Regions from separate parts of the Glutamicibacter sp. AOP5-A2-18 genome, predicted to be linked through region 2. Evidence: riboswitches for the same ligand, from Rfam matches in the RefSeq annotation. Region 2 holds a riboswitch; the other holds the start of a gene.
The links. Region 2 has a riboswitch for glycine ahead of ACT3RW_RS15220 (amino acid permease). Riboswitches for the same ligand answer to the same signal wherever they lie in the genome.

Region 1 (12,151 bases), 340 kb from region 2:
TCCGTACAGTGGCTTACCCGCGGAAATAGTGAGCACGGGGAGCTACTACGATCGGCCTTGCGCCAGGTCGTGGCAATCCCGGCAGCCGGTGTTGTTGATACCAACGCCGAGCCTGAAGACATTGACATTGATTCCGAAATTCTTTGGGAGACCGGCCAAGCCAACAACGCTCCGTTCTACGCGTGGGTTGCCGGTGAGGCAGCGACCGTGAAGGAAATGCGCCGTTACTTGGTGCGTGAAGCGGGTCTAGATCGCAAGCAGGTGGCCTTCATGGGCTACTGGCGTCGTGGGAAGACCGAAAACTAGAACTGAATTTTAGTCCTTGGACTATTCCAAAGCGGCGGCCCTGAAAATCATTAAATGGTTTTCAGGGCCGCCGCTTTTTGGTTTTGAGAACTAGTTGCTGCTCGCAGGCTTGCAATCGGAGCGCCGTGGGCGAGGATTTTCTCTGTCTAGGATCTCCAGCAGGCGGGTGAGCTCCTTGCGATCATCGCCCGGAAGCTTTTCAAAGTACCCGTCCATGCTCTCGCGTCTAAGCCGAGTCAGCTCACCTATTTGAGCCTTGCCACTGGGGCTCAGTGCGATGAGTGTGGCACGTCGGTCTGCAGGATCCGGGGTGCGGATCACCAGCTCTTTAGCTTCAAGCTGGTCGACAACCTCGGTGGTGGAGCGCGCGGCGATATGTAGTCGCTCTGCTAAGTGCGAGTTGCGCATCCCCTGGTTTTCGGCATGGCTGAGCAGGCTCAACACTCGCGATTGATGTGGGGTGATCCCTAAGGGGATGAGGTTTTCTCGCCAGCGCCCGCGGATAACGCGCGAGGCCCGGAGAAAGAGATCTGCCAAGTCATCCTTGGACTCTTCGTTCTGCATGCTTTCAAGAATAGTGTGTTCTTCAGAACAAATTCAAGATGAAACCACATAGTGAGGTTACCTCTGCTATTCTTTGTGTGAAAAGAGTGATGAGGGAGGGTCTATGAGTTCAGGAGCAACGCGCGGAATACCGGCCGCGCCTACCGGTGGTGGCCGCATGAAAAATTCGGCCCAAGATAAACAATGGCTAGCCGAGCATCCGGTCTCACTCAAGCGTGTGGCCGAACTTTTTAGACCGCACCTGGGCTCTGTCATCGTCGTGGTCCTACTGATCGTAGCCTCGTCCATCATTGGCCTCGCTCAACCCTTCATTGTCCGCGAGCTGATTGATGACGCCATTCCCAATAGCAATGTTCGGCTTCTGATGTTCGGCGCCGGGGGACTGGTGCTCATTGCGCTAGCTACCGCGGTGCTGGAAGTGCTGCAAACGTGGCGCGCCACCTTGATGGGGCAGCGCGTTATGCACCGACTGCGTACCGGTCTCTTTACCCACTTACAGAAACAGTCGCTCGGATTTTTCACCAACTCCCGTTCAGGGGACGTCCAATCTCGATTGATCAATGATGTCGGGCAGATGCAGTCGGTCATTACCAATTCGGCAACCAGTATCGCTTCAAACCTGACCACCGTGGTGGCAACAGCAGTAGCCATGGTTGCTATCTCTTGGAAGCTCAGTCTGATTTCTTTGATTGTCTTCCCTCCGGCAATTTTGCTGGCCAAACAGACCGCAAAGTTGCGGCGCGCGGTCACCGGTAAGCGACAGCGCGAGATGTCTAACCTGACCTCGCTGATTGAAGAGCGGCTGAGCATCTCAGGAGTACGCCTGTCCAAGATCATGGGCACTGGTAGTGCGGACGCTGCGGTCTTCGCGGATTCCAGCCATAAGCTCATTGACCTTGAAATGAAAAGCGCCCTAGCCGGACGCTGGCGCATGGCCACCATGAGCATCATTTTTGCGGCTATTCCAGCTGCCCTCTATCTGGCTGCCGGATTGCCGGTGACAGGCGAAGGAATGAGTATCGGTACCCTGGTTGCCTTCACTGGGCTACAAGCTGGGATCTTCCGTCCAGTCATGGGCTTGATGCAACTATCGGTTCAGTGGGTTTCGGCCATGGCCTTGTTCAGCAGGGTTTTTGAGTACCTTGATACTGACCAAGAATTACCGGTGCCGAAGAATCCAAAGCCGGTGGAACCAGAAAATGTTCATGGGTACGTAGAGCTTCGCAACGTGAGCTTCCGCTACCCGCAAGCTAATCGGGCGACCTTGGATCAACTAAATCTGACACTTGAAGCCGGCACGATGACCGCAGTGGTTGGCTCTACTGGTTCCGGTAAGTCCACTCTAGGCTCATTGCTTCCACGATTGCTGGACCCAACTTCGGGACAGGTGCTGCTCGACGGAGTTGACCTCAAAGACTATGCGCCAGAAGGCATCGCGAATGTGGTCTCTGTGGTGGCTCAGGAGAGCTACTTGCTGCACGATACTGTCAGGGCCAACCTGCTCTGGGCTGCACCGGAAGCAAGCGAAGCTCAACTGTGGCAGGCGCTCGAAGCTGCACAGATTGCAGAGCTCATCCGCGGGTTGCCTCAGGGCATAGATACTGAGGTAGGTCAGCGTGGCCATCGGTTCTCCGGTGGAGAACAGCAACGTCTGGCCATCGCTCGAACCATGCTGCGCAAGCCAAAGGTTCTGGTGCTGGATGAGGCAACTAGCGCACTGGATACAGTCACCGAAGCGTTGGTGCAGCAGGCGCTGGATGAGCTTGCAGTTGGGCGTACTACTCTGCTCATTGCACACCGGCTAAGCACTGTGATGCGTGCGGATAAAATTGTGGTGCTCGAAGATGGCCAGATTGCTGAGGCAGGAACCTTCGACGAGCTGGTGGCCCTTGGTGGTCGCTTTGCGCGATTAGTTCAAAACAGCGAGCTAGCCGCGCAAAGGAACTAGCAGGAGGAGTCTCTGAGCCCTTGCTTTTCCAGTGAGTCCAGGATCTTTGGCAACGCGGATTCCAGTGCTTTGCGTTCTGCAGGATCAAGGGAATCAAAGAGCGTTTCGCGCACAAAGGTGACGTGGGTCGGCGCTGCACTTTGGATGGTTTGTTGACCCAATTCGGTGAGCGCAATTTGGTGACCGCGGCGATCGGTTTCATCCGAGCAACGGCTGATCAAGCCCTTGGCTTCCATACGACGAAGCAGGTGTGAAAGTCGGGAGCGGTCCCAGCGAAGTCCTTGAGCAACGTCAGCGGGACGTAAACTTGGTTCCGGAGTCTCTGAAAGTACCGCCAAAACCGAATATTCCCCGGACTGCATTTGTGCATCGCGGAGTAACTGACGGTCCATTGCGCTGGGGAATTGCCAGAGGAACTCGCGTATCGTGCGCCAGAGTTCCTGCTCGCTATCGGTGAGCCAGCGGGTCTCGTCGCTCTTCATGATTTTCTTTCACCCTTGTATCGTTAGCCCAATAAAATTTTGTTGACGCATCAATCATCTCGTGTAAGGTTGGTTTTGGCAACATAGGCTGACACGTCAATTAACTGATGGCCAGCTACCTGCCGAAATATTGATTCACATCATCATGTTCAACGGGCAGCCGTTGTTCTAGGGTCGATGTGGAAGCACACTGAATGTGTAGAGCATGAAGGACTTTGGAGGGAAACGATGAGCGAAGAATATTCAACGAAGGGTGCCTATGTCACCGGCGGAGGATTCACCCGTGATACCAACTACATCCAAGACCGGATTGTCGCTGATACTGCGCCAGAAAATTACAGCAATGAGCATAACGACAGCAAGATCGGTCATCCGTTGGCCGGTGTTTCTGAAGGTGCCCAGCTGTGGCCAGTAGAAGCAGGGCGCTACCGCTTGGTGGCAGCTCGTGCTTGCCCTTGGGCCAACCGCACCCTCATTGTTCGCCGACTGCTTGGCCTAGAAGATGCCTTGTCCGTTGGGCTTCCCGGGCCAACCCACGACGCCCGCAGCTGGACTTTTGATCTAGATCCAGACGGGAAAGATCCAGTTCTAGGCACCGAACGAATCCAAGAAAACTACTTCAAGCGCTTTGCTGACTACCCTCGTGGCATCACCGTTCCGGCCATCGTGGATATCCCATCCGGTGCCGTTGTCACCAATGACTACCCACAAATCACCTGGGACCTATCCACCCAGTGGAAAGAATTCCATCGCGAGGGTGCACCAAATTTGGTGCCGGAAGATCAGCTAGATGAAATGCTTCCGCTGATCAAGCGGATCTTCACCGAAGTGAACAACGGCGTATATCGCGCAGGATTTGCTGGGGATCAGAAATCCTACAGCGACGCTTATGATCGTCTTTTTGATACGTTGGATTTCCTGGAAGAGCGACTTGCTACCCGTCGTTTCTTGATGGGGGACTACATCACCGAAGCGGACGTACGTCTGTTTACTACCTTGGTGCGTTTTGATCCGGTGTATCACGGTCATTTCAAGACCAACCGCAACAAGCTGGTCGAGATGCCTAACCTTTGGGGTTATGCCCGTGATCTGTTCCAGACCCCTGGTTTTGGTGACACCATCGACTTTGAACAGATCAAGGCTCACTACTACGTGGTGCATGAAGACATTAACCCAACCCAGATCATCCCGAAGGGTCCAGTGCTAGAAAACTGGTTAGAACTCTCGGGTCGTGATCAGTTGGCCGATAACGGTCCGTTCCTCAACGGCACCGCACCGGGTGAAGTTCGAGCCGAAGAGCGCGTGCAAGCCGGCCACAACCCGTTGTACTCGGCATAGCTAGTAGAACGCTTAGGCCAAGTGGTCTTAACCCCTGGGTTCGGGTGACGTTTTGAAATCGTCAAAACCTGCCAGCTCAGGGGTTTTCCATTTCTTGAGCTTTTCTTCAGTTTTAGTTTTGAGTCGAACCGTCAGCGACATGGCCCGATAGGTAGGTCAGAGGCAGGCATCACGCGTGGCAGGATTAAAGCATGACGATCATTGCAGCTGCAGATGGATCCGCCCTAGGTAACCCAGGGCCGGCCGGTTGGGCCTGGTACGTGGATGACAATAATTGGGCGGCCGGTGGTTGGGACCACGGAACAAACAATATGGGGGAGCTGCAAGCAGTCCTTGAACTCTTCCGGGCCACCGCACACCTGCCTGATGAAGAACTAAAGATTCTCTGCGATTCGCAGTACGCCATCAACTGCATCAGCAAATGGATGCCGGGCTGGAAGAAGCGCGGCTGGAAAAAAGCCGACGGCAAGCAGGTGTTGAACCAAGACATCCTCAAAGAACTTGATTCGGCCATTACCGGCCGCAAGTACACCTTTGAATGGGTCAAGGGCCACGCTGGACACGACCTGAACGAGGCTGCCGACGAACGCGCTCGCGCAGCGGCCACCGCTCATCAAAAGGGAACTTCCCCTGACGCTGGCCCCGGTTACACGGTGGGAAACGCGCAAGCACCAGCGGCGGCAAGTGCTTCCAATACTTCCGCGCCGGCAGAGCCAGTTGAGCCAGCTCACGAAGCCGAACAACCCGCACAGGTATCTGCGCTAGTGTCAACATCCGGGGACTTTGCCGCGACGGTTTATGAGCTGGAGCAAGGATTCCTCGACCCACAAATCCGCACCAGCTTTACTGAGATCGCCGACTTCTTGCACCCCAGCTACCAAGAGGTGACCCGCCACGGTGGGCTACTGGATGTAGCAACTATTGCCACCCTGTTGAGCTCCGGATCCGCACTGCCCACCACGGGTCAGATGCAGGTTCTGGCCACCCGACAGATCAGTGAAGAAATGGTGTTGCTGGCCTACCGAATGAAGCCAAGCGACTCTGAAGTTTTGGTGGTCTCCTCCTGGTGGCAACTAGGCGAACAGGGCTGGAAGCTTCGCTTCCGTCAAGAAACCATCGAGCAGTCCGCGTAGCGGTCAGCGCGAGATTAGAGACTTAAAGAACTGTGGTCCACCGAGAAAAATTCTCGGTGGACCACAGCTGTACCCGATGCTATTTATTCGTAGTGCCCGGGGCGGGTTTCGATAATGCCCTTTTTGTAATTGATGCGGTTGACCAGCCAGGTCACTGCCCAGAGCAGTACGCCAATAACCAGCAATAGGCCGGCAATTTCGTACTGCACCCAGTCCTCGCGCGAACGGGCCCACGGGCCGGCGAGGAACAGGCAGAAGGCTACGCCGAGAATCGGGATGACGGTCGGGGTACGGAAGGCATCTTCCGGTGCCTTTTCGCGGCGCAAGACCAGCAATGAAACATTAACTACGGCGAAGACGCAGAGCAACAGCAGTGCTGTGGTTCCACCCAGCGAGCCAACAATGCCGTTCTCGCTATCCAAGTTGACGTAAGCCACCAAAGCAATGGCCAGCGCGGTGCTGAACAAGATGGCTACCCAAGGGGAGCGGCGGGTGGAGTGCACCTTGCCCAAGAACTGCGGGAGCACGCCTTGACGGGCCATGCCGTAGAGCAATCGGCTTGCCATCAGCATGTTCATCAGCGCGGTGTTGACCACGGCAAAAACGGTCAAGAACGGGAAGATAGCGTCCACCGGAATGTTCGGGGCGCCCAGGCGCACCACGTCCAGCAAGATACCGGCATCTGGATTCTTCGGGTTCAGCAAGTCGCCGGTAGGGATCACCATGATCACGGTGACAGCCACGAGCATGTAGATCACTGCACACAAACCCAGACCAATAAACATGATCTTCGGGAATACCTTGTTTGGATTCTTGGTTTCTTCCACCAAGTTCACCGAGTCTTCAAAACCAACCATGGCGAAGAAGGCGATGGCGGTACCCATGGTTAGCGCGGCAAAAAGACTGCGGTCCGACGGGGTCTCGAAGACTACAAGACGGCTGATATCACCCTGACCGGACGCAATAACAGAGAAGCCGATGCCGATGATCACTGCCATGATGGCCAGCGAAATAATGGTCAAGACGAGGTTGAACCTGACGCTCTCACCCACACCTCGCAAGTTGATCAGCGCAAGGATCACGATGATGGCAATGGCAGCCCACATGCCCGCTTGTGGCGTGGTGGGGACACCATCAATGAACTGGCCAAAACCGATCAGAAGGTTCTGACCAACCAAGGTTGCTGAGGTCGCGGCACTAGTAATGCCTGAACAGGCCACGGTGAAAGCCACGATGAAAGTGACAAAATGGATGCCAAAAGCTTTGTGCACGTACAGAGCCGCGCCAGCGGCGTGTGGGTACTTGGTGACCAGTTCGAGGTAGCTAAAAGCGGTCAAAGTTGCGATGGCAAAAGCAACGAGGAACGGCAACCAGGCCGCGCCACCCACTTGGCCAGCAACCTTACCGGTGATGGCAAAAATGCCTGCGCCGATGATATCGCCCATGATGAGGAATAGCAGCAGCTTGGGGCCGATCACCCGCTTGAGTTCTGTATCCTGGCCCTGGGGTACTGGCGTGTCACTATTCACAGTCATGCGATCGAGATCATCTCCTTCAGTAGTAGGTGGCAAGCATGACAAATTTAGTTGTTGCACCCATAGTCGGCAAACCGTCTTCTGAGTTGGCTCACAGTATCACGAGTCCAAAGGTTGCAAAATGACGATAAGCGGTACTACGCCCCTCTAGCTGTGACCTGACATACGCATGGGATCTTAGTAGCATGTTGGCGAGCCAAGTGAGAATTGCGCTGGATCCGACTAGGGTTAGTTGAAAAGCGACAAGCACTTTAAGGACGTAGATGGACTCGGTGATTAGCGAAGATTTCGCACCTTTGGCTCAAGCTCTGGAAGCACGAGCTGCTGAAGAAGAAAACTACTCGGCACAGCTCGCTGTTTATCACCGGGGTGAACTCGTGCTCAGCCACAGCGTCGGTGAGCATTTAGCGGCGGATGCACTGACCTGTGTCTTCTCGTGTACCAAAGGCATGGGCGCACTGGTCATCGCCTTACTCGTCCAAGATGGCCTGATTGATCCAGCTGCCCCAATGACCACCTACTGGCCAGAATTTGGCGCCGGTGGAAAGAATAAGCTCACCGTTGGCGAGGTGCTCAGTCACCAGGCTGGCGTTCTTGGTGTTCCCGGCGGTGTACCAAGTGAAGTCCTACTGAACTCGGCTGAATATGCCAAGGTTCTGGCGTCCATGCCAAGCATCTGGCCGCTGGGTCAGAACATCGTTGGATATCACGCCATCACCATGGGCGTACTGATGGAAGAACTGGTTCGCCGCGTCGCCGGCAAAGAGCTTAAAGATGTTTTTGAAGAGCGCATCCGTAAACCTCTTTCGGCCGACGTTTATATCGGACAAGACCCCTCGCTGGAATCGCGTTACCGAGATGTCTTAGCCGGCGTTGAAGCACCGGGCGAATTTTTTGATCCCTTCTCGCCAGCTGGCCTAGCGGTCAACTCCGCCTCCGGATTCGCTCTGGCAGACGGCCCGGTTTACAACTGGCATGAACTGGCCAACGCAGCCCAGGTACGTGAGATCGGCCCGGCGTCCATGGGAGCAGTCGCCAATGCTCAAGGCCTAGCCGGAATCTATGCCGCATCCTTCGGCGCCGTTCCATCCCTCGGCGCGATGCAAGGATTCCTCAGCGCGGACACCTGGTCACAGGTCTCCACCGAACTGGTTTACGGACTGGATCGAAGCAACGGTTTGTTGCAGGCTTTTGCCTTGGGATTCATGAAGGCTACCGCCCGCAATAATTACGGCTCCATCTTCGCCTACGGTCACGACGGAGCTAACTCATCTTTGGCCTTTGCCGACCCTGCCTACCAGCTCGGCTTTGGCTTCATTCCCTCGCGCAACGAAGGACCCAAAGACACATCTACCGGGGTCAAGCTCAGTCAGCTGGCGCGCCAGCTGATCCTCGCCAAGAACGCCAAGGCTAAATCAAACTGAACCTTGGCAAACTGAACCTTGGCAGTGAACAGAAAAATTTAGCAGATACAAAAGTGAGATTGAAGTGAAGAAGTATTTGGCATTGGGTGATTCGTTCACCGAAGGCGTCGGCGACGTAGATTCGAATCGACCTAACCAGGTGCGCGGATGGGCCGACCGAGTCGCTGAAGTGCTCAGCGCGCAGGGCGACTGGGAATACGCCAACCTCGCGGTACGCGGAAAGAAAATCGGTCAGGTCATCAACCAGCAACTGGACCAAGGCCTGTCCATGAAGCCAGATCTGGTGAGCATCTACGCCGGCGGAAACGACATCTTGCGCCCCAGAGCAGATCTTGATGCGCTGATGCGTAGTTATGAAGGGATGGTCCGACGCTTCACCGAGGCCGGAAGCACCGTTGTACTCTTCACCGGTTTTGACACTGTCGAATCTCCCTTGTTCTCCAAGACCCGTCCGCGTACTGCGATCTATAACGAGAAAATTCGCGAGATTGCCGATAAGTACGGCGCGGTCATTGCGGACTACTGGCGTTGGCGCGAATTCTCAGACTTGCGTTATTGGTCTGTAGATCGCCTGCACATGAACGAGCTGGGACATGCACTGATGGCCGCGAGGGTTCTTGACGTTCTTGGACGACACCAGGTCACCGACGAAAACTGGGCAGATAAACTTCAGGCTCCGGTTCTGCCGGATCACGCGGTGACCTCTCGTAGCGAAAAGCTGAAGCAAGAATTGGGTTGGGCTACCGAACATTTGGTTCCTTGGGTTAGGCGCAGGCTCTCGGGTACATCCTCGGGTGATTCCTTGTCAGCAAGGTATCCGCAGTACGTTCAACTCGCGGCGGCCACGAAGTAAAACTTTTGTGACAGTTCAACGCAGTCCGACTCTTTGTCCTAGAGCGCGAGGCAGGTAACATGGTTGTGTGTTGCAGATCTAAGATCAGCAGCACACGCCATAGACGGATGGCGGGAGAGTCCCGTTCACACCATGGACGGGCGCCGTAGGAGCAATTCCTCCCCAGGAAACTCTCAGGCCCCCGTACCGCCATCACGAGGCAACTCTGGAAAGTAGCCGGCCAGATCCGGTTCACCGAAGGTGCAAGTGCTCGGCTTTGTTGGCCGAACACGTAAAACTCTCAGGTAGTGCAACAGGGATGGGGAGGCAAAGCGTCCTTCCTTTGGCATGCGCCAAGACAGATCCCGTGGAGACTCCAGCACCATGACCATCACGCAGACTTCGGCTTCTACGAACAGTGAATTCGTTACTCGCCACATCGGCCCGCGTCTTTCTGACGTCGCCACCATGCTTCAGACTCTTGGCTACGACAGCCTTGAATCACTGATTGATACCGCAGTTCCCGCAGATATCCGACAAGGTGCCGCACTGGATATTCCAGCAGCACTAAGTGAAACCGAAGCGCTGGCCCACCTGCGTGCGGTAGCCTCCAAAAACGTCATGAAGACCCAGATGATTGGTCAGGGCTTCTACGACACCCTCACCCCAGCGGTGATTCGACGCAACATTGTCGAAAACCCAGCCTGGTACACCGCTTACACCCCGTACCAGCCAGAAATCTCTCAGGGCCGCCTCGAAGCCCTACTGAACTTCCAGACCATGGTGATGGATCTGACCGGTCTGCCAATCGCCAACGCTTCTTTGCTGGACGAATCTTCGGCCGCCGCAGAGGCTGTGCTGATGATGCGCCGTGCCAATAAGAAGAAGGCCAAGGGCAAGACCGTCCTGGACTCCAACATCTTCCCGCAGACCCTCAAAGTTGTGCAGGGCCGTGCCGACGCACTGGGCTTCGAAGTTGAAGTTGCTGACCTCTCCGCAGGCCTGCCAGAAGGCGACATCTCCGGCATCGTCTTGCAGCAGCCAGGTAACAACGGCTCCATCGCAGACCACGCAAGCATCATCGCAGCCGCCAAGGACGCTGGCGCAATGGTCACCGTCATCGCTGACCTACTGGCCCTGACCATGATCACCCCTCCGGGTGAACAGGGTGCCGATATCGCTGTGGGCAACACCCAGCGCTTTGGTGTTCCACTGTTCTTCGGTGGTCCACACGCGGCCTACATGGCCGTTGCCGATGGCCTGACCCGCTCGATGCCAGGTCGCCTGGTTGGTGTCTCGGTTGATGACGCTGGCGTTCCTGCCTACCGTCTGGCACTGCAGACCCGCGAGCAGCACATCCGCCGCGAGAAGGCGACCTCCAACATCTGTACCGCTCAGGCATTGTTGGCCATTTGTGCCTCGATGTACGCGGTGTACCACGGCCCAGCCGGTTTGAAGCAGATCGCAACCCGCGCCAACAACCACGCTCGCGTGATTGCCACCTCGCTGGTAGCGGGCGGCTTCACCCTCGCATCCGATACCTTCTTCGACACCGTTGTGGTGAACGTGAAGAACGCCGAGGAAATCATCTCCAAGGCGATCACCGCGGGCATCAACCTGCGCAAGGTCAACGACACCCAGGTTGGTATCTCCACCGATGAGGCCACCACCTCAAGCATCGTCAAATCCCTTCTTGAGGTCTTCGGCGTAGAGCTTTCGGCTCCAGAAGGCTTTGAGATCCCAGAGTCGCAGGTTCGCACCAGCGACTACCTGACCCACCCGATCTTCAACACCATCTCTTCCGAGACCCAGATGATGCGTTACCTGCGTCGTCTCTCGGACCGCGACCTGGCACTGGACCGCACCATGATCCCATTGGGCTCGTGCACCATGAAGCTGAACTCGGCTGCCGAAATGGAATCCATCACCTGGCCAGAGTTCGCTTCCATCCACCCTTACGCGCCGGCAGAGCAGACCGAAGGTTGGCGTGAACTGATCACCGACCTTGAAGGTCGACTGACCGCGATCACTGGTTACGCTGGCGTCTCCATCCAACCAAACGCTGGTTCCCAGGGTGAATACGCGGGCCTGCTAGCCATCTCGGACTACCACGCATCACGCGGCGAGGGTCAGCGAAATGTCTGCCTGATCCCAGCCTCGGCTCACGGCACCAACGCGGCTTCCGCGGTACTGGCTGGCATGAAGGTTGTCGTTGTAAAGACTGCTGCCGATGGCACCATCGATTCCAATGACCTGGATGCCAAGATCGAAGCCAACAAGGACGTGTTGGCTGCGATCATGATTACCTACCCATCCACTCACGGTGTGTACGACGCTGACGTACGCGAAGTGTGCGACAAGATCCACGCCGCCGGCGGCCAGGTATACATCGACGGTGCCAACATGAACGCACTGGTTGGTCTGGCACAGCCAGGTTCCTTCGGTGGCGACGTTTCGCACCTGAACCTGCACAAGACCTTCTGCATCCCTCACGGTGGTGGCGGCCCAGGCGTTGGCCCAATCGGCGTAGGCGAGCACCTCTTGCCATTCCTGCCAGGCGACGCTTCGGGCACCTACACCGAACGTGAC
Region 2 (12,151 bases):
CGGTGAAAAAATGTGTCAGGTCGGTGATGGCTAGTCCGGAAGCGTCCCGCAGAATTGCCAAAAGGCGAACGTGCCCAGCCTCGGTGAGGCCTAAGGTTTGCCGCTGAGCGCCCGCTACTCCGGGTTCGCTTTCTTTAGTCACGTACCCAGCTTTGGCAAGTCGGGTGATGGCTGGATAAAGGGTGCCGTCACTGATCTTGCGGGCGTGCCCACCGAGCTCTTCCATTCGACGTCGAAGCTCATAGCCGTGGAGACGGCCTTCAGACAAGAATCCCAGAATCATCAACTCAATCACGTGAACATCATACCTCGATTCGTGGTATATCGGAACGAGGTATAGAATTATCTGACCGTCTTGACCGGAAAGGTGATCCGGTAGTCAGGTATCGGAAACTGTTGAGCCGAGCTTGGGATCTGATCCTGAACTTGGCGTCACCGTCCAGGAGCGAGAAGGACCAATGGCAAAACCAGCCGAAAATATTGAACCAAAACCAATGCGCTGGGATGCTCAGAAAGACGCCGTTGAACGAGACGTCATCACTGGAGCTGCCGTACTAAAACTCTCGGGAGTCACCCGCACGGTTCGTACGCCGGAGTTCGCAGGAATCGTATTTCATGAAGTCGAATCCAAATCTGCACTGACTAAAGTGCCAGAAACCTCGCGAATGCCGTTTCGCTGGACCATCAATCCTTACCGAGGATGCACGATGGGCTGCCGTTATTGTTTTGCCCGCAGCACCCACGAATACCTGGGGCTCAATAGCGGGCCAGATTTTGACCAACAAATCATCGTGAAAACAAATATTGTTCAAGCGCTGGACCAGGAACTGAGAAGAAAACCTACGTGGAAGCGTGAACTGGTTGCGCTGGGATCAAACACTGATCCGTACCAGCGTGCTGAAGGACGCTATCAACTCATGCCGGGCATCATCCAAACGCTAGCGGCACACGATACTCCGTTTTCCATCCTGACCAAGGGCAGCTTGATTCGGCGGGACATCCCTCTACTCAAGGCGGCACGGGAGCGCGTAGATATTAGTATCAGCATGTCTATTGCGATCTTTGATGAAAGCCTGCGCGAGCTGATGGAACCCGGCGCACCAAAGGCCGAAGCCCGACTAGAGACGGTCAGGTTACTGACCAACGCGGGATTCGACGTCACCGTCTTCTTGATGCCCATCATTCCGTTTCTCTCGGATTCAGCGGAACACTTAGAGCGCGCTATGGAACTGATTGCCAGCTCCGGTGCCAAGGCTGTCATGCACGGGGTGATGCATCTTCGACCGGGCGCTCTCGAATCGATTCAAGCGTGGGTGCGCACGCATCGCCCTGAACTAGGCCCGCAATTTGAGAAGCTGTATGGGCGCTCTTCTAATGCACCGGTTGAGTACCGCCGGCGCATTAGTGAGACGGTACATGTCTTGGCGCACAAGTACGGGTTACATTCACTGGATGATGCGGATCAACCACTAGGACAGTGACTACGAGTGTTTTGCTGCCTTGCGCGCACGATAGGCGCGAACATGCTCACGGTTGGCACAATTGCCGATATCGCAATAGATCTTTGAGCGGTTTCGTGACAGATCTAGCAGGGCGTTGTGGCAATCGGAAGAAGCGCAGATTCGCAGTCGATCTAAACCGCCAGCACGAATGACCTCAGCAAGTGACATGGCTGCGTCCACTGCCAACCGGTCGTAGAGCGGAGTGCTGGTGGTTGTGGCGTGCAGGTGATATCCGAGGTTTTCACTCTTGATCAACTGTGGCTGGGCGTTGGCGTTACGAAGGATCTGATTGACCCTAAATACTGCTTCTTCCTCATCTCCAGTCCAGATGCTCTTGAGCTGGGAACGCAGCTGACGAATGGAACGAAGTTCGGCCTGGTTGTGAGCGCGGGAGCCTTCAAAATTTTCAGAGTCAAGGAACTCATCCAGATCAGCCACGGTGGAGAGCATGTCGATTATTTGCACCTCGGTGTTCAGGAGGTTCACGACGGTCTTAAGTGAGGCTTCGATGTCTGGAGCAAAGGTCATAATTCGTTCCTGAATAAGGGTGGATTGACTGCCTTACAAGCCTAACCGCATCGTGATGCCCGCGTGTTTGGTTGCCCTTGTGCGGGGCGGAAAATTCTTCCCAAAAGTTGTCATTAGGCATGAATGAAACCACTGATCCGAGGTTGCCACCATTGCTGGCACGTTGTTGCCCTTGCTGAGTCTGGCAACCGTAGAGTCCAGGAATCGAGAGGTGCTTTCGCGGAGGTTTTCTTGTGAGTCAACGAAACGTTGAAATTCTGGGTGAAGTAGGAATATAGTTAATGGCGCAGACCCCCCTCATATTCTTGAGATCAAGGGGGTCTAGCTGTTTAACTTTCAGATTTCTTTGCACATCAGGGTTTTTACCTTGCGCTCATCCCTCAGCGTTGCTGTTGCCGTCATGCGGATGTGACGTTCATTCGATTATCGGCTCAAACGGAAATAGTTTCGGGATGAAATGATATTTTGAAGGGATGAACGACTTTCTGATTCCTCAGTTCCAATGGAACTCCCTGAGCTACCTGACCTCGCGGGCTGGACGTATAGGCACCCAAGAACTCACCGAGCTCATGGAATCAGAATCACTGACACGCAACCACTTCATGATCGTTTGCGCGCTCGCCGAGTTCGGGCCAATGTCGCAAAATGACTTGGCAATGCATTCAAATCTGAACCGCGGACACCTAGTGGCCTACTTGGACGAGCTGGCTGAACGAAAGATCTTAGAGCGCAGTGTTGACCCGGCGGACCGCCGGCGCAACATCGTCACACTGACGAACGCCGGCAAGAAGTTCACCGCACGGGCCACCGCCGCGGCGCAGCGTAGCGAAGCTGACGTTTTTGGTGCGCTTGATGCCAAGCAACAAGCAACGCTGCGTTCATTGCTTCAGCAGGTAGCCATCAAAGATGGCGAGGCACGCTAATGAAACAACATGTTAAAGAAGTCCTCGCACGCAGTCTAGTTGTCGCGCCACCTAAACCCTCGGTGATCCCGGCCGCTAAGGCAGCGCTGGCACTGACCGTCCCGCTGGTGTTGGTCACCATCACCGGCCACCTGGACTGGGCAATGTATGCCGCCTTTGGTGCTTTCTGTTCGGTCTTTGGACGTTACGATTCCTACGCGCCACGTTTTTGGCAGCAGCTTTCCGTAGGTCTGGTGCAGCTGGCTGCCATGCTGCTCGGAACCTATTTCTCGTACATCCACGCGCCATTTTTCATCTGCGTCGTCGTGCTGGCGCTGATTGGTTTTGGCGCGCACTATGTTTCTCACGCAGCCCGATGGATGCCACCAGGACCTGTCTTTGCGGTCTTCGCAGGTGGCGCTTGCATCACCGTTCCCGCTACAACTAACTCGTTCATCGGTGTGCTGCTCGTTGGTGGCGGAACGATGATCTTCAGTCTGCTGTTCATGCTTGGTCTGTCGCTGCGTCGGGCGCACCTATTCCACACGTTGGGTCGAGGGATCTCTTGGGCCCCATCGGCACGCGCCCTGCCCGAATCACTCCAGATGGGATCCGGCGTGCTACTGGCAGGCATCGTCGCTCAGCTGGTTGGTGGTGGGCACTGGTACTGGGCCAGCCTTGGTGCCATCGCAGCCGTAACTGGAATTGATACCTATGCGCGGGTGGCCAGAGGGCTACAGCGTAGTGTCGGAACCTGCGTTGGTGTACTGCTGGCCGCCGCAGTTTTTGCCTTCCAGCCGCCCATCTGGGTCATCTTGCTGGTGGCGATTATTGGTCAGATCTGCATTGAGCTGGTCATCTTGCGCAACTACGCCGTTGGCATGATCTTCATGACCGTCACCGCGCTATTGATGGTTCACATGGTCAGCCCGGAACCGGCTTCTAGCTTACTGATTGACCGGATCGCGATGACCGCACTGGGCGCCGGGGTTGGCGCAGTGCAGAGCATCGTGATCGGAATATTAGCGAGTCGCCGAAAGGCCGCCCAGTAGCACTTCTGGTTTGCCCTTGGGTTGGGCAGTGGTTTCTTGATTCAGATTGAGCACCACGCAGCTCAGTCGGTGCGCGTCCGTGGAAATGCGGCGGGCCAGTGAAAGATCCTGCTCGGTAATTTCGGTATTCAATTCATGGGCTAAACGAAGCGTGACAACATCAGCACGCCAATCCACCTGCGGGTGAAGGTCCACCTTCTCAGCGAGCAAGCCCACGAGGGTAATGAATTCTAATGCGGTGCTGCTGGATTCAAATCGGTAGGAAGCTCTGAATGAATCCTCGTCTGCTATCCAATCATCAAGAGCGGCTAAACGCTGCTTCAGATTTAATGCTGTTGGTGATTCATGAAATGGAATCTGTCGAAGGACAGTCATGGTGTATCTCCTGAAGGCGGAGGGTCATCCCATGGTGCTGGCCAGAGGCCGCCAAATTTCATCATCGCAGTAATTAGTCCCGAGGTACAGCGTCCACAGTGAATACGTAGGCTGCCCCGGACCCTAGGCCTAAGGTCCGGGGCAGCCGGCTGTCGCGCTGAGGTACCTTGGGCTACTTATGCGCCTTTTGCTCCAGAACCTTATCCGTGGCTGGAATATCGCGATGGCCAAACGCCTGAGCATCTCGGTAGGCCGCGGCTTCATAGCGTTCGTGGGCCACCTTGCCCACGTGCGCCATACGTAGCGCTTGGTGCCTCGGGTGGCGGCGGATCACGAGGTAGGCAATACCCAGTAGCAGGAACCAGATGGGTGTGACCAGTAGGGCAACAAGAGTATCTGGCTGAGTGGTCAAGGCCCACAGAATAAATCCGAAGAAGCCCAGAACTATGTACGGCATCACTCGACCACCGGGAACCTTGTAGGCCGACGCATCGTGCAGGTGAGGGCGGCGGGCGCGGAACACCAGGTAACTGAGCAGAATGATCGTCCATACAAACATGAAGCACAAAGCCGAAACGGTAGTAACCAACGTGAAGGCTCCCATCACCGAATCGCCACTGTAGAGCAGGACAACCCCGGCCAGCAGGAACATGCACGAGAACATCAGGGCGTTCTTGGGAACTTTGCGGTGCGAAAGCTTGGCAAAGCTCTTTGGAGCATCGTTTTCTAGGGCTAGGCCGCGCAGCATGCGGGAAGTGGAGTAGATGCCGGAATTGGCGCTGGAGGTCGCGGAAGTGAGCACCACAAAGTTGATGATGCCGGCCGCCCCAGCCAGCCCGGCTAGGGTGAACATCCCGACAAATGGCGAGTTTTCCGGGGAGAACAGCTTCCATGGTTGGACAGTCATCAAGATGATCAAGGCGCCGACGTAGAAGAACAGAATGCGGATCGGGATGGAGTTGATGGCCTTGGGCAGGGTCTTCTCAGGATCCTTTGTTTCGGCGGCAGTTGTACCCACTAATTCGATGCCCACAAAAGCAAATACGGCGATTTGGAACCCTGCGACAAAGCCCATGAAGCCCGTAGGGAACATTCCGCCATTGGCCCACAGATTACTCACCGATGCGGTGGCACCATTGTGTTGGAACCCGGTGATGATCATGACTAGCCCAATAATGATCAGTGCGCCGATGGCGATGATCTTGATCAGCGCGAACCAGAATTCGGTTTCGCCGAAGGCTTTCACGGTGGCCAGATTCAGCACGAGTAGTAGCGCGATGCAGCCCAGAGCGGGAATCCATAGTGGTAGCTCACCCCACCAGTAAGCAATGTAGTGGGCGATGGCTACGACGTCGGCAATGCCGGTGACCACCCAGCAGAACCAATAGGTCCAGCCGGTGAAGAACGCCGCCCAGGGCCCAGCAGGTCTCCTGCGAAGTCGGCGAAAGTCTTGTGATTGAGGTTGCTCAGCAGTAGCTCGCCCATCGCTCGCATGACGAAGAAGAGCATGAAGCCGATGATGATGTAGACAAAGATGACTGACGGGCCGGCGACGGAGATCGTTTTACCCGAACCCATGAACAGGCCGGTGCCGATGGCACCGCCAATGGCGATGAGCTGGATGTGTCGGTTAGATAGTCCGCGTTCAAGTGTGGGATCAGAACTGGTGGTACTCATGCTGGTTGCCTTCCAGGAGTGTGGCGTGACGCCTAGCAACTTGCTTTGCTCAAGACGCCAGATTCGCCGGCTCCGGGAAGGCAACGTCAGCTCGCTGCGCTAAGAGCAGCTACTGCCTATGCCACTGGAGAGAGCCGTCGAATCTAATGCGCACAAAGCGTCACTGTTCGTGGTCCCTCCCCAATCTGTATATGAACCTGAGAGTTTTCGCTTCAACCCGACTACTGGGCGAAGCTTGCTCCTTCGGTGAGCGCAGTTCATTCTGCGCTGCTTTCCATAGTTGCCTTCTCGTGGCGGTACGGGGCCTGAGAGTTTCCCGGGGAGGAAAATGCTCCTACGGCGCCCGCCCTTGCTGAGGGCGGGACTCTCCCGCCACGTATCAATGGCATTGTGGTGATTATCGTCACGGTATGCCCTGAGCGGTGAATGTGACGCAAGTCTCATGGCGCAAGGTTTCTTTGGGGGGCGTACCGAGGCATTAGTGATACCAAACCGAGGCAGTATCTTTATATCCGGACTCTTGATTAAAGGTCGGGTCAGTTTCATCATTGTGGACGGGAGAGAGGACCCCACAATGAAACCCATTCTCAAGTCGCTATCCAAGGGTGGCGCAGTACTGGCAGCGAGGCTTCTGCTTACCAGCAGTGCAGTTGCCATCGCAGCACCACCTGATCATGCAGGACGTCCGGATCATGTCGGCCCACCGGGCCATGCAGGTCCGCCGAGTTGGGCGCCGGCACCGGAGCATGCCGGACCACCAACTGCCAAGCCAACTCCGACACCTGAGCCAACGGAACCAACCGAAGATCCGGGGGGTACCTGGCGTACCGTTTCGCTGTACAACGTCACCTTTGACCTGCCGCAAGACTGGGAAATCGTTGAAGATTGTGAATATGGATGCCAAGACGACTATTCGGTCTACAAGATCTTGGATTCTAAGAAGAATCTCGCATTGGATCTTGAAACGACTAGTTTCAGGGACACTGACAACCCGAACACCTATAAGCGCGAGGTGCTCGACTCGGCCCCAGCGCCTGATTTGCAGTACGCACCGACCAGTGTGGTCTCCTACTACCGGGAAGCCAGCCTCGGCGACAGGGATTTGAGTGTTGCCGTCATCATCGATGATGTATGGCAAAACTGGACCGAAGCACCGGCAATTGATTACTTCAAAACCAGTGCCGAGGAAACCCCAATCATGGCCATGAATCCTGAGTACCTGCACGCACTGGGACTTGATGAGGACGGGGATACCACCCTCGACGAGGCCAAGACTTTCGTGGCAAGTGAGCAGTACTCAACTCTGAAGAAAGTCCTGACCAGCGTCAGGGAGACCCCGTAACCGCCGGGCTATTTGCCAAAGCTGCGAAGGCGCAGTGAGTTGGCAACCACCAGAACGGAGCTGGCTGCCATAGCGGCACCAGCAATCATTGGATTGAGCAAACCCAAGGCCGCGATCGGGATACCCGCAGTGTTGTAGGCGAAAGCCCAGAACAGGTTCATCTTGATCGTGGCCAAGGTTTTGTCCGATAGATCAATGGCGGCAGCGACCTGATGAAGGTCATTGCCCATCAGAGTAATATCTGCAGCTTCAATGGCAACGTCGGTGCCGGAGCCCATGGCGATGCCGAGATCGGCTTGAGCCAACGCCGGAGCGTCGTTCACACCGTCACCCACCATGGCCACAACCTTGCCCTGCTCCTGTAGCGAAGAGATAGCCTTGGCCTTTTCGCTTGGCAGTACACCAGCAAAAACATCGTCAGACTTGATGCCAACTTGTGTTGCCACCTTGGCGGCCACCGATGGGTTATCACCGGTAAGTAAAACTACCCGCAGACCACGGGATTGCAGTTCATTGATCGCTTCTGAAGAAGTTTCTTTGACTTGATCACCAACGGAAATCACCGCTTGGAACTGGGCATCGACCGCAACCAGAATCGCAGTGGCGCCGGCTGCTTCAGCCTCTTCGAGCAAAGAGCGGGCCGAGGAATCAAGTAGCGTTCCCTGGGCTTCAAGCCAGCTGGGCCGGCCAACAACAATGGTCTTCCCAGCCACGGTTCCCGATACTCCGCCACCGGGCTCCGAGCGGAAATTACTCACCTCGGGAAGCGTGCCAACGTTGGCACCGGCGGTGGCGATAGCCTGGGCAATTGGATGTTCTGAATGGTGTTCCACTGCTGCGGTCAACAGCAAAACTTCAGTTGCGTCCACTCCAGCGGCGGTGGTTGTGCCCGTATGTGTCATCACTCCGGTGGTGACGGTGCCGGTCTTATCTAGAACAATCGTGTCCAGTTTGCGTGTGTCTTCCAAAACCTGTGGGCCACGGATCAAGATACCCAGTTGAGCTCCACGGCCGGTACCCACCAACAAACCGATGGGGGTGGCAAGACCTAAAGCACAAGGGCAAGCAATGACTAGCACAGCAACAGCTGCACTGAATGCTTGATATGGATCAGCGGAAACCAGCCACCAAATAACAAAGGTGAGTACTGCGATGCCCAGAACAATCGGCACAAAGACGGCCGAGATGCGATCGGCAAGCCGCGCAATGGGTGCCTTGCCGGACTGTGCCTCGGAGACTAGCTTGCCCATCTGGGCCAGGGTTGTTTCTTCACCTACGCGGGTGGCTTCAATTACTAGACGGCCAGAAGTGTTCAGGGTTGCCCCGGTAACTTCGGAGCCCACGCGAACCTGTTGCGGTACGGATTCGCCAGTGAGCAATGAGGTATCTACCGCGCTATCACCGTGGGTGACCGTGCCATCGGTGGCGATTTTCTCACCGGGGCGCACCACAAAGTGATCTCCTGGCTGCAATGCACTGGCCGAGATCTTCACTTCTTGGCCATCACGCAGCAGTACAGCTTCCTTCGCTCCCAGACTGAGCAAAGATTTCAGCGCGTCAGATGCTGAGGTTTTGGCGCGATGCTCCAGAAAGCGTCCAAGCAACAGCAAGGTAGCCACAACGCCTGCGGTCTCAAAGTAGAGGGCATGCTCGCTCATGGACATACCCACGTGTGCCGTCATCTGCGGATCCAGAACAAGCTGGGTTGCCGAGAAGAGATAGGCGGCCAGCACACCGAGAGACACCAAAGTATCCATGGTGGAGGACAGATGCCGGGCGTTGATTGCTGCTGCCTTATGGAAAGGCCACGCACCATAGAAGACCACTGGGGTGGCCAGGGCAAAGGCTACCCATCCCCAATGCGGGAACTGCGCGGCTGGGACCATGGAGATCACAAACAGCGGGATGGTGAAAGCCGCCGAAATGATCAGCCGTCGCAACAGATGGTTGGGGACCAAATGCTCATGACCCGAATGTTCATCCCCTTCGTGGTGATGCTGCTCAGGCTGCGCTGGCTTTTTTACCGAGGCGCCGTAGCCGGCAGCTTCAACGGTATTGATCAGCGTTTCGTCGCTGACATCCACCGGTACCTGAACCTTTGCTGTTTCCAGCGGGAGATTTACCAAGGCGCTGACACCGGGCAGCTTGCCCAGTTTGCGTTCCACTCGGTTCACGCAGGAAGCGCACGTCATGCCTTGAATATCAAGATCGACGGTACGCAGTTCTGCGATTGGCTTCTGGGGTGCGTGGGAGCTCATTATTTCTACCTTGCACTTTCTGGCCCGTTGTTTACGGGCTGTGCCTGGCGCGGGTGGCTAGGCGTTGATTGCTTCGAGGGTGTAACCGGCCTCGTCGATCGCTTCGCGCAGGCTTGCTTCGCTCAGCTGCTGCGTTGCGGTGACGGTGGCCGTGGAGATGCCCTTGGCATCGAGTACGACGTCGACGTTTTGTACGCCGGAAAGTTCCTTGAGTTCTTCGGTGACCGAGGCGACGCAGTGGCCGCAGGTCATGCCGGAGATCTTCAGTTCCGTTTGGATGTTTAGGGGAGTTGCCTGATCACGAGTGGTGATCTGTAGGCCCTGGGAGGTCTTCGAGTTGTTCTCATTGGAGCATCCGCAGTTGCATTCGTGGCTCATGATCTTGCTCTCTTTCGATGAATTTTGTGTGAATCGGAAATCTAGGTGAAAAAACGCTTAGCGGACCAGCCTCGATATTGCGGCGGTGGCCTCAGAGATTTTCTCCTGCACAATGCTCGGGTCCCCGGTTTCCAGCGAAGACTTCGCCGCATCAACCACACAATGGCCGATGTGGTCATCGATCAGCTGCACGCTGACCTTGTGTAATGCTGCGTTGATCGCCGAAATCTGGGTCAAAATATCGATGCAGTATTTGTCTTCATCAACCATCTTGGCCACTCCGCGAACTTGGCCTTCAATACGCTTCAGGCGGCGTTCCAGCGCGGCTTTATCCGCGTGGTAGCCATGATGCTGTGCATGCTCATCAACGCTCTGCGTGGTTTCCATATTCCTAGAATACCCCTATGGGGTATTAAGTCAAGTACCCCCTAGGGGTATTCAACCTCCCTACTTAAGTCCACGAAGCACGATAAGATTTCACCCGTGAGCCACAACGACCTGCACGTGCGTCCGATTACCAGCGCCGAACACTCAGTTTTCCTTGAGACCGCCCTCGACGTCAGCTTTTTGCAGCGTCCAGAATGGGCCCGAGTCAAGGGCGGCTGGCGTGGTGAATCCATCGGCTGGTTTGACCAAGACGAACTGGTAGGCACCGCGCTAGTACTGCACCGCGCTGCCCCAGTCATCAAGAAGACACTGGCCTATGTGCCAGATGGTCCAGTGATTGACTTCCAGGCGCACCCAGCCGAAAAGGTCATCCGCCCGCTTGCTGCGTACCTGCGCAACCGTGGTGCCTTCCAGCTGAAGATGGGCCCAGGCCGCGAAGTACGCACCTGGGCAGCCGGAGCCGTACGCAAAAACCTTGGCAAGGAAGGCTTCGCCCAACTTTCGGACCTAGAGCTGAAAAGCTCGTCGGCCCAGGCACTGGCCTTGAACGACGCCCTGCTAGACCTGGGGTTCACCAAGGAAGACGTCGGCCTAGACTTCGGCGCAGGCCAGCCCGAATACGTCGCTCGGGTAGCACTGCAGGATGAAAATGGCACCCAGCTGGACGTTGAGCAGGTGATGGCCAGCTACTCCGCGACCACCCGCAACGAAACTCGTAAGGCGCTCAAGAGCACCTTGGAAGTTGAAGTGGGAGACACCGCGGACATGGCTCGATTCCATGCCCTGTACAACACCACCGCAGACCGCCAAGACTTCACCGGCCGTCCACTGAGCTACTTCGAGACCATGCACAAGGTGCTCAACGAAGCCGTTCCAGGTTCTTGCACTCTGTACATCGCGAGTAATGAAGGCGTGGATTTGGCCGCCTCCATTGTGATCCGCTCTTCTAACCTGGCGTGGTACCTGTACGGTGCCTCCTCCAATGAGCAGCGCAAACTCTTTGCCCCTAAGGCGATCATGAACCGCATGGTGGAAGACTCCATCGCTGCCGGTTGCCGCTACCTTGACCAGGGTGGCGTGAGTGCAACCTTGGATAAGGAACACCACCTCTCGGGTCTGACCAAGTTCAAAACCAATACCGGCTGTGACATCGTGCAGACCAACGGCGAATGGGACCTAGCGCTGAACAAGCCGCTGGCCTGGGCCTTCGAAAAGTACATGAACTGGCGCAAGAAGTAGGGAAAACAGTACTCATGGCAATCGAAGAAACCCAGCCATTCGTCCCCGTCATTCTCGGCGGCGACATTGGCACCTACACCCTGGCGCGCGAATTTTATGAAGCCTACGGCGTTCGCTCGGTAGTCCTGCCCGCAGCAGGCAACGGTGTTATCGAGCATTCGGTAGCCATCGAACTGCGCCCCATCGGCTCCATGGCTGATGAAGACCGCGTTGTGGCAGCACTGATCGGGTTGGCTGCAGAGCTGACCGCAAACTCTGCACGCCCACTGATGCTCTTTGGCTCGTTGGACTTCCACATCATGCTCATTGCCAAGCACCGTGAGCAGCTCGAAGCACACTTCGTGATTCCCTACCCAGAGCGGGAGATCATTGAAGCGGCCGCGCTGAAGGAGAACTTCTACGCACTGGCGGAAAAGCTTGAGATCGCGCACCCACGCACGGCCGTGTACTATCCGAGCAATGACCTTGAATTGATGGCCAAGGAGTTCACCTATCCGGTGATCGGTAAGCC

Region 1: it holds a riboswitch for glycine, as region 2 does, so the genes downstream of both, gcvP (aminomethyl-transferring glycine dehydrogenase) here and ACT3RW_RS15220 (amino acid permease) in region 2, are expected to answer to the same signal.

The regions. Positions count from the first base shown of each region.
Region 1 is NZ_JBQSVW010000001.1:2,833,096-2,845,246, reverse strand. Features, by position in the region: gene ACT3RW_RS13640 (SIP domain-containing protein) at 1-306, shown strand, start outside; gene ACT3RW_RS13635 (MarR family winged helix-turn-helix transcriptional regulator) at 397-870, opposite strand; gene ACT3RW_RS13630 (ABC transporter ATP-binding protein) at 974-2,818, shown strand; gene ACT3RW_RS13625 (MarR family winged helix-turn-helix transcriptional regulator) at 2,815-3,300, opposite strand; gene ACT3RW_RS13620 (glutathione S-transferase C-terminal domain-containing protein) at 3,529-4,638, shown strand; gene ACT3RW_RS13615 (RNase H family protein) at 4,830-5,771, shown strand; gene ACT3RW_RS13610 (APC family permease) at 5,855-7,306, opposite strand; gene ACT3RW_RS13605 (serine hydrolase domain-containing protein) at 7,570-8,730, shown strand; gene ACT3RW_RS13600 (SGNH/GDSL hydrolase family protein) at 8,795-9,583, shown strand; glycine riboswitch at 9,685-9,782, shown strand; gene gcvP (aminomethyl-transferring glycine dehydrogenase) at 9,947-12,151, shown strand, end outside.
Region 2 is NZ_JBQSVW010000001.1:3,169,231-3,181,381, reverse strand. Features, by position in the region: gene ACT3RW_RS15250 (PadR family transcriptional regulator) at 1-295, opposite strand, end outside; gene ACT3RW_RS15245 (Rv2578c family radical SAM protein) at 459-1,481, shown strand; gene ACT3RW_RS15240 (CGNR zinc finger domain-containing protein) at 1,482-2,030, opposite strand; gene ACT3RW_RS15235 (MarR family winged helix-turn-helix transcriptional regulator) at 2,504-2,953, shown strand; gene ACT3RW_RS15230 (FUSC family protein) at 2,953-3,984, shown strand; gene ACT3RW_RS15225 (4a-hydroxytetrahydrobiopterin dehydratase) at 3,955-4,359, opposite strand; partial or broken gene ACT3RW_RS15220 (amino acid permease) at 4,532-5,937, opposite strand; glycine riboswitch at 6,212-6,320, opposite strand; glycine riboswitch at 6,321-6,418, opposite strand; gene ACT3RW_RS15215 (hypothetical protein) at 6,611-7,378, shown strand; gene ACT3RW_RS15210 (heavy metal translocating P-type ATPase) at 7,387-9,636, opposite strand; gene ACT3RW_RS15205 (heavy-metal-associated domain-containing protein) at 9,694-10,014, opposite strand; gene ACT3RW_RS15200 (metal-sensitive transcriptional regulator) at 10,072-10,401, opposite strand; gene ACT3RW_RS15195 (lipid II:glycine glycyltransferase FemX) at 10,498-11,640, shown strand; gene ACT3RW_RS15190 (carboxylate--amine ligase) at 11,655-12,151, shown strand, end outside.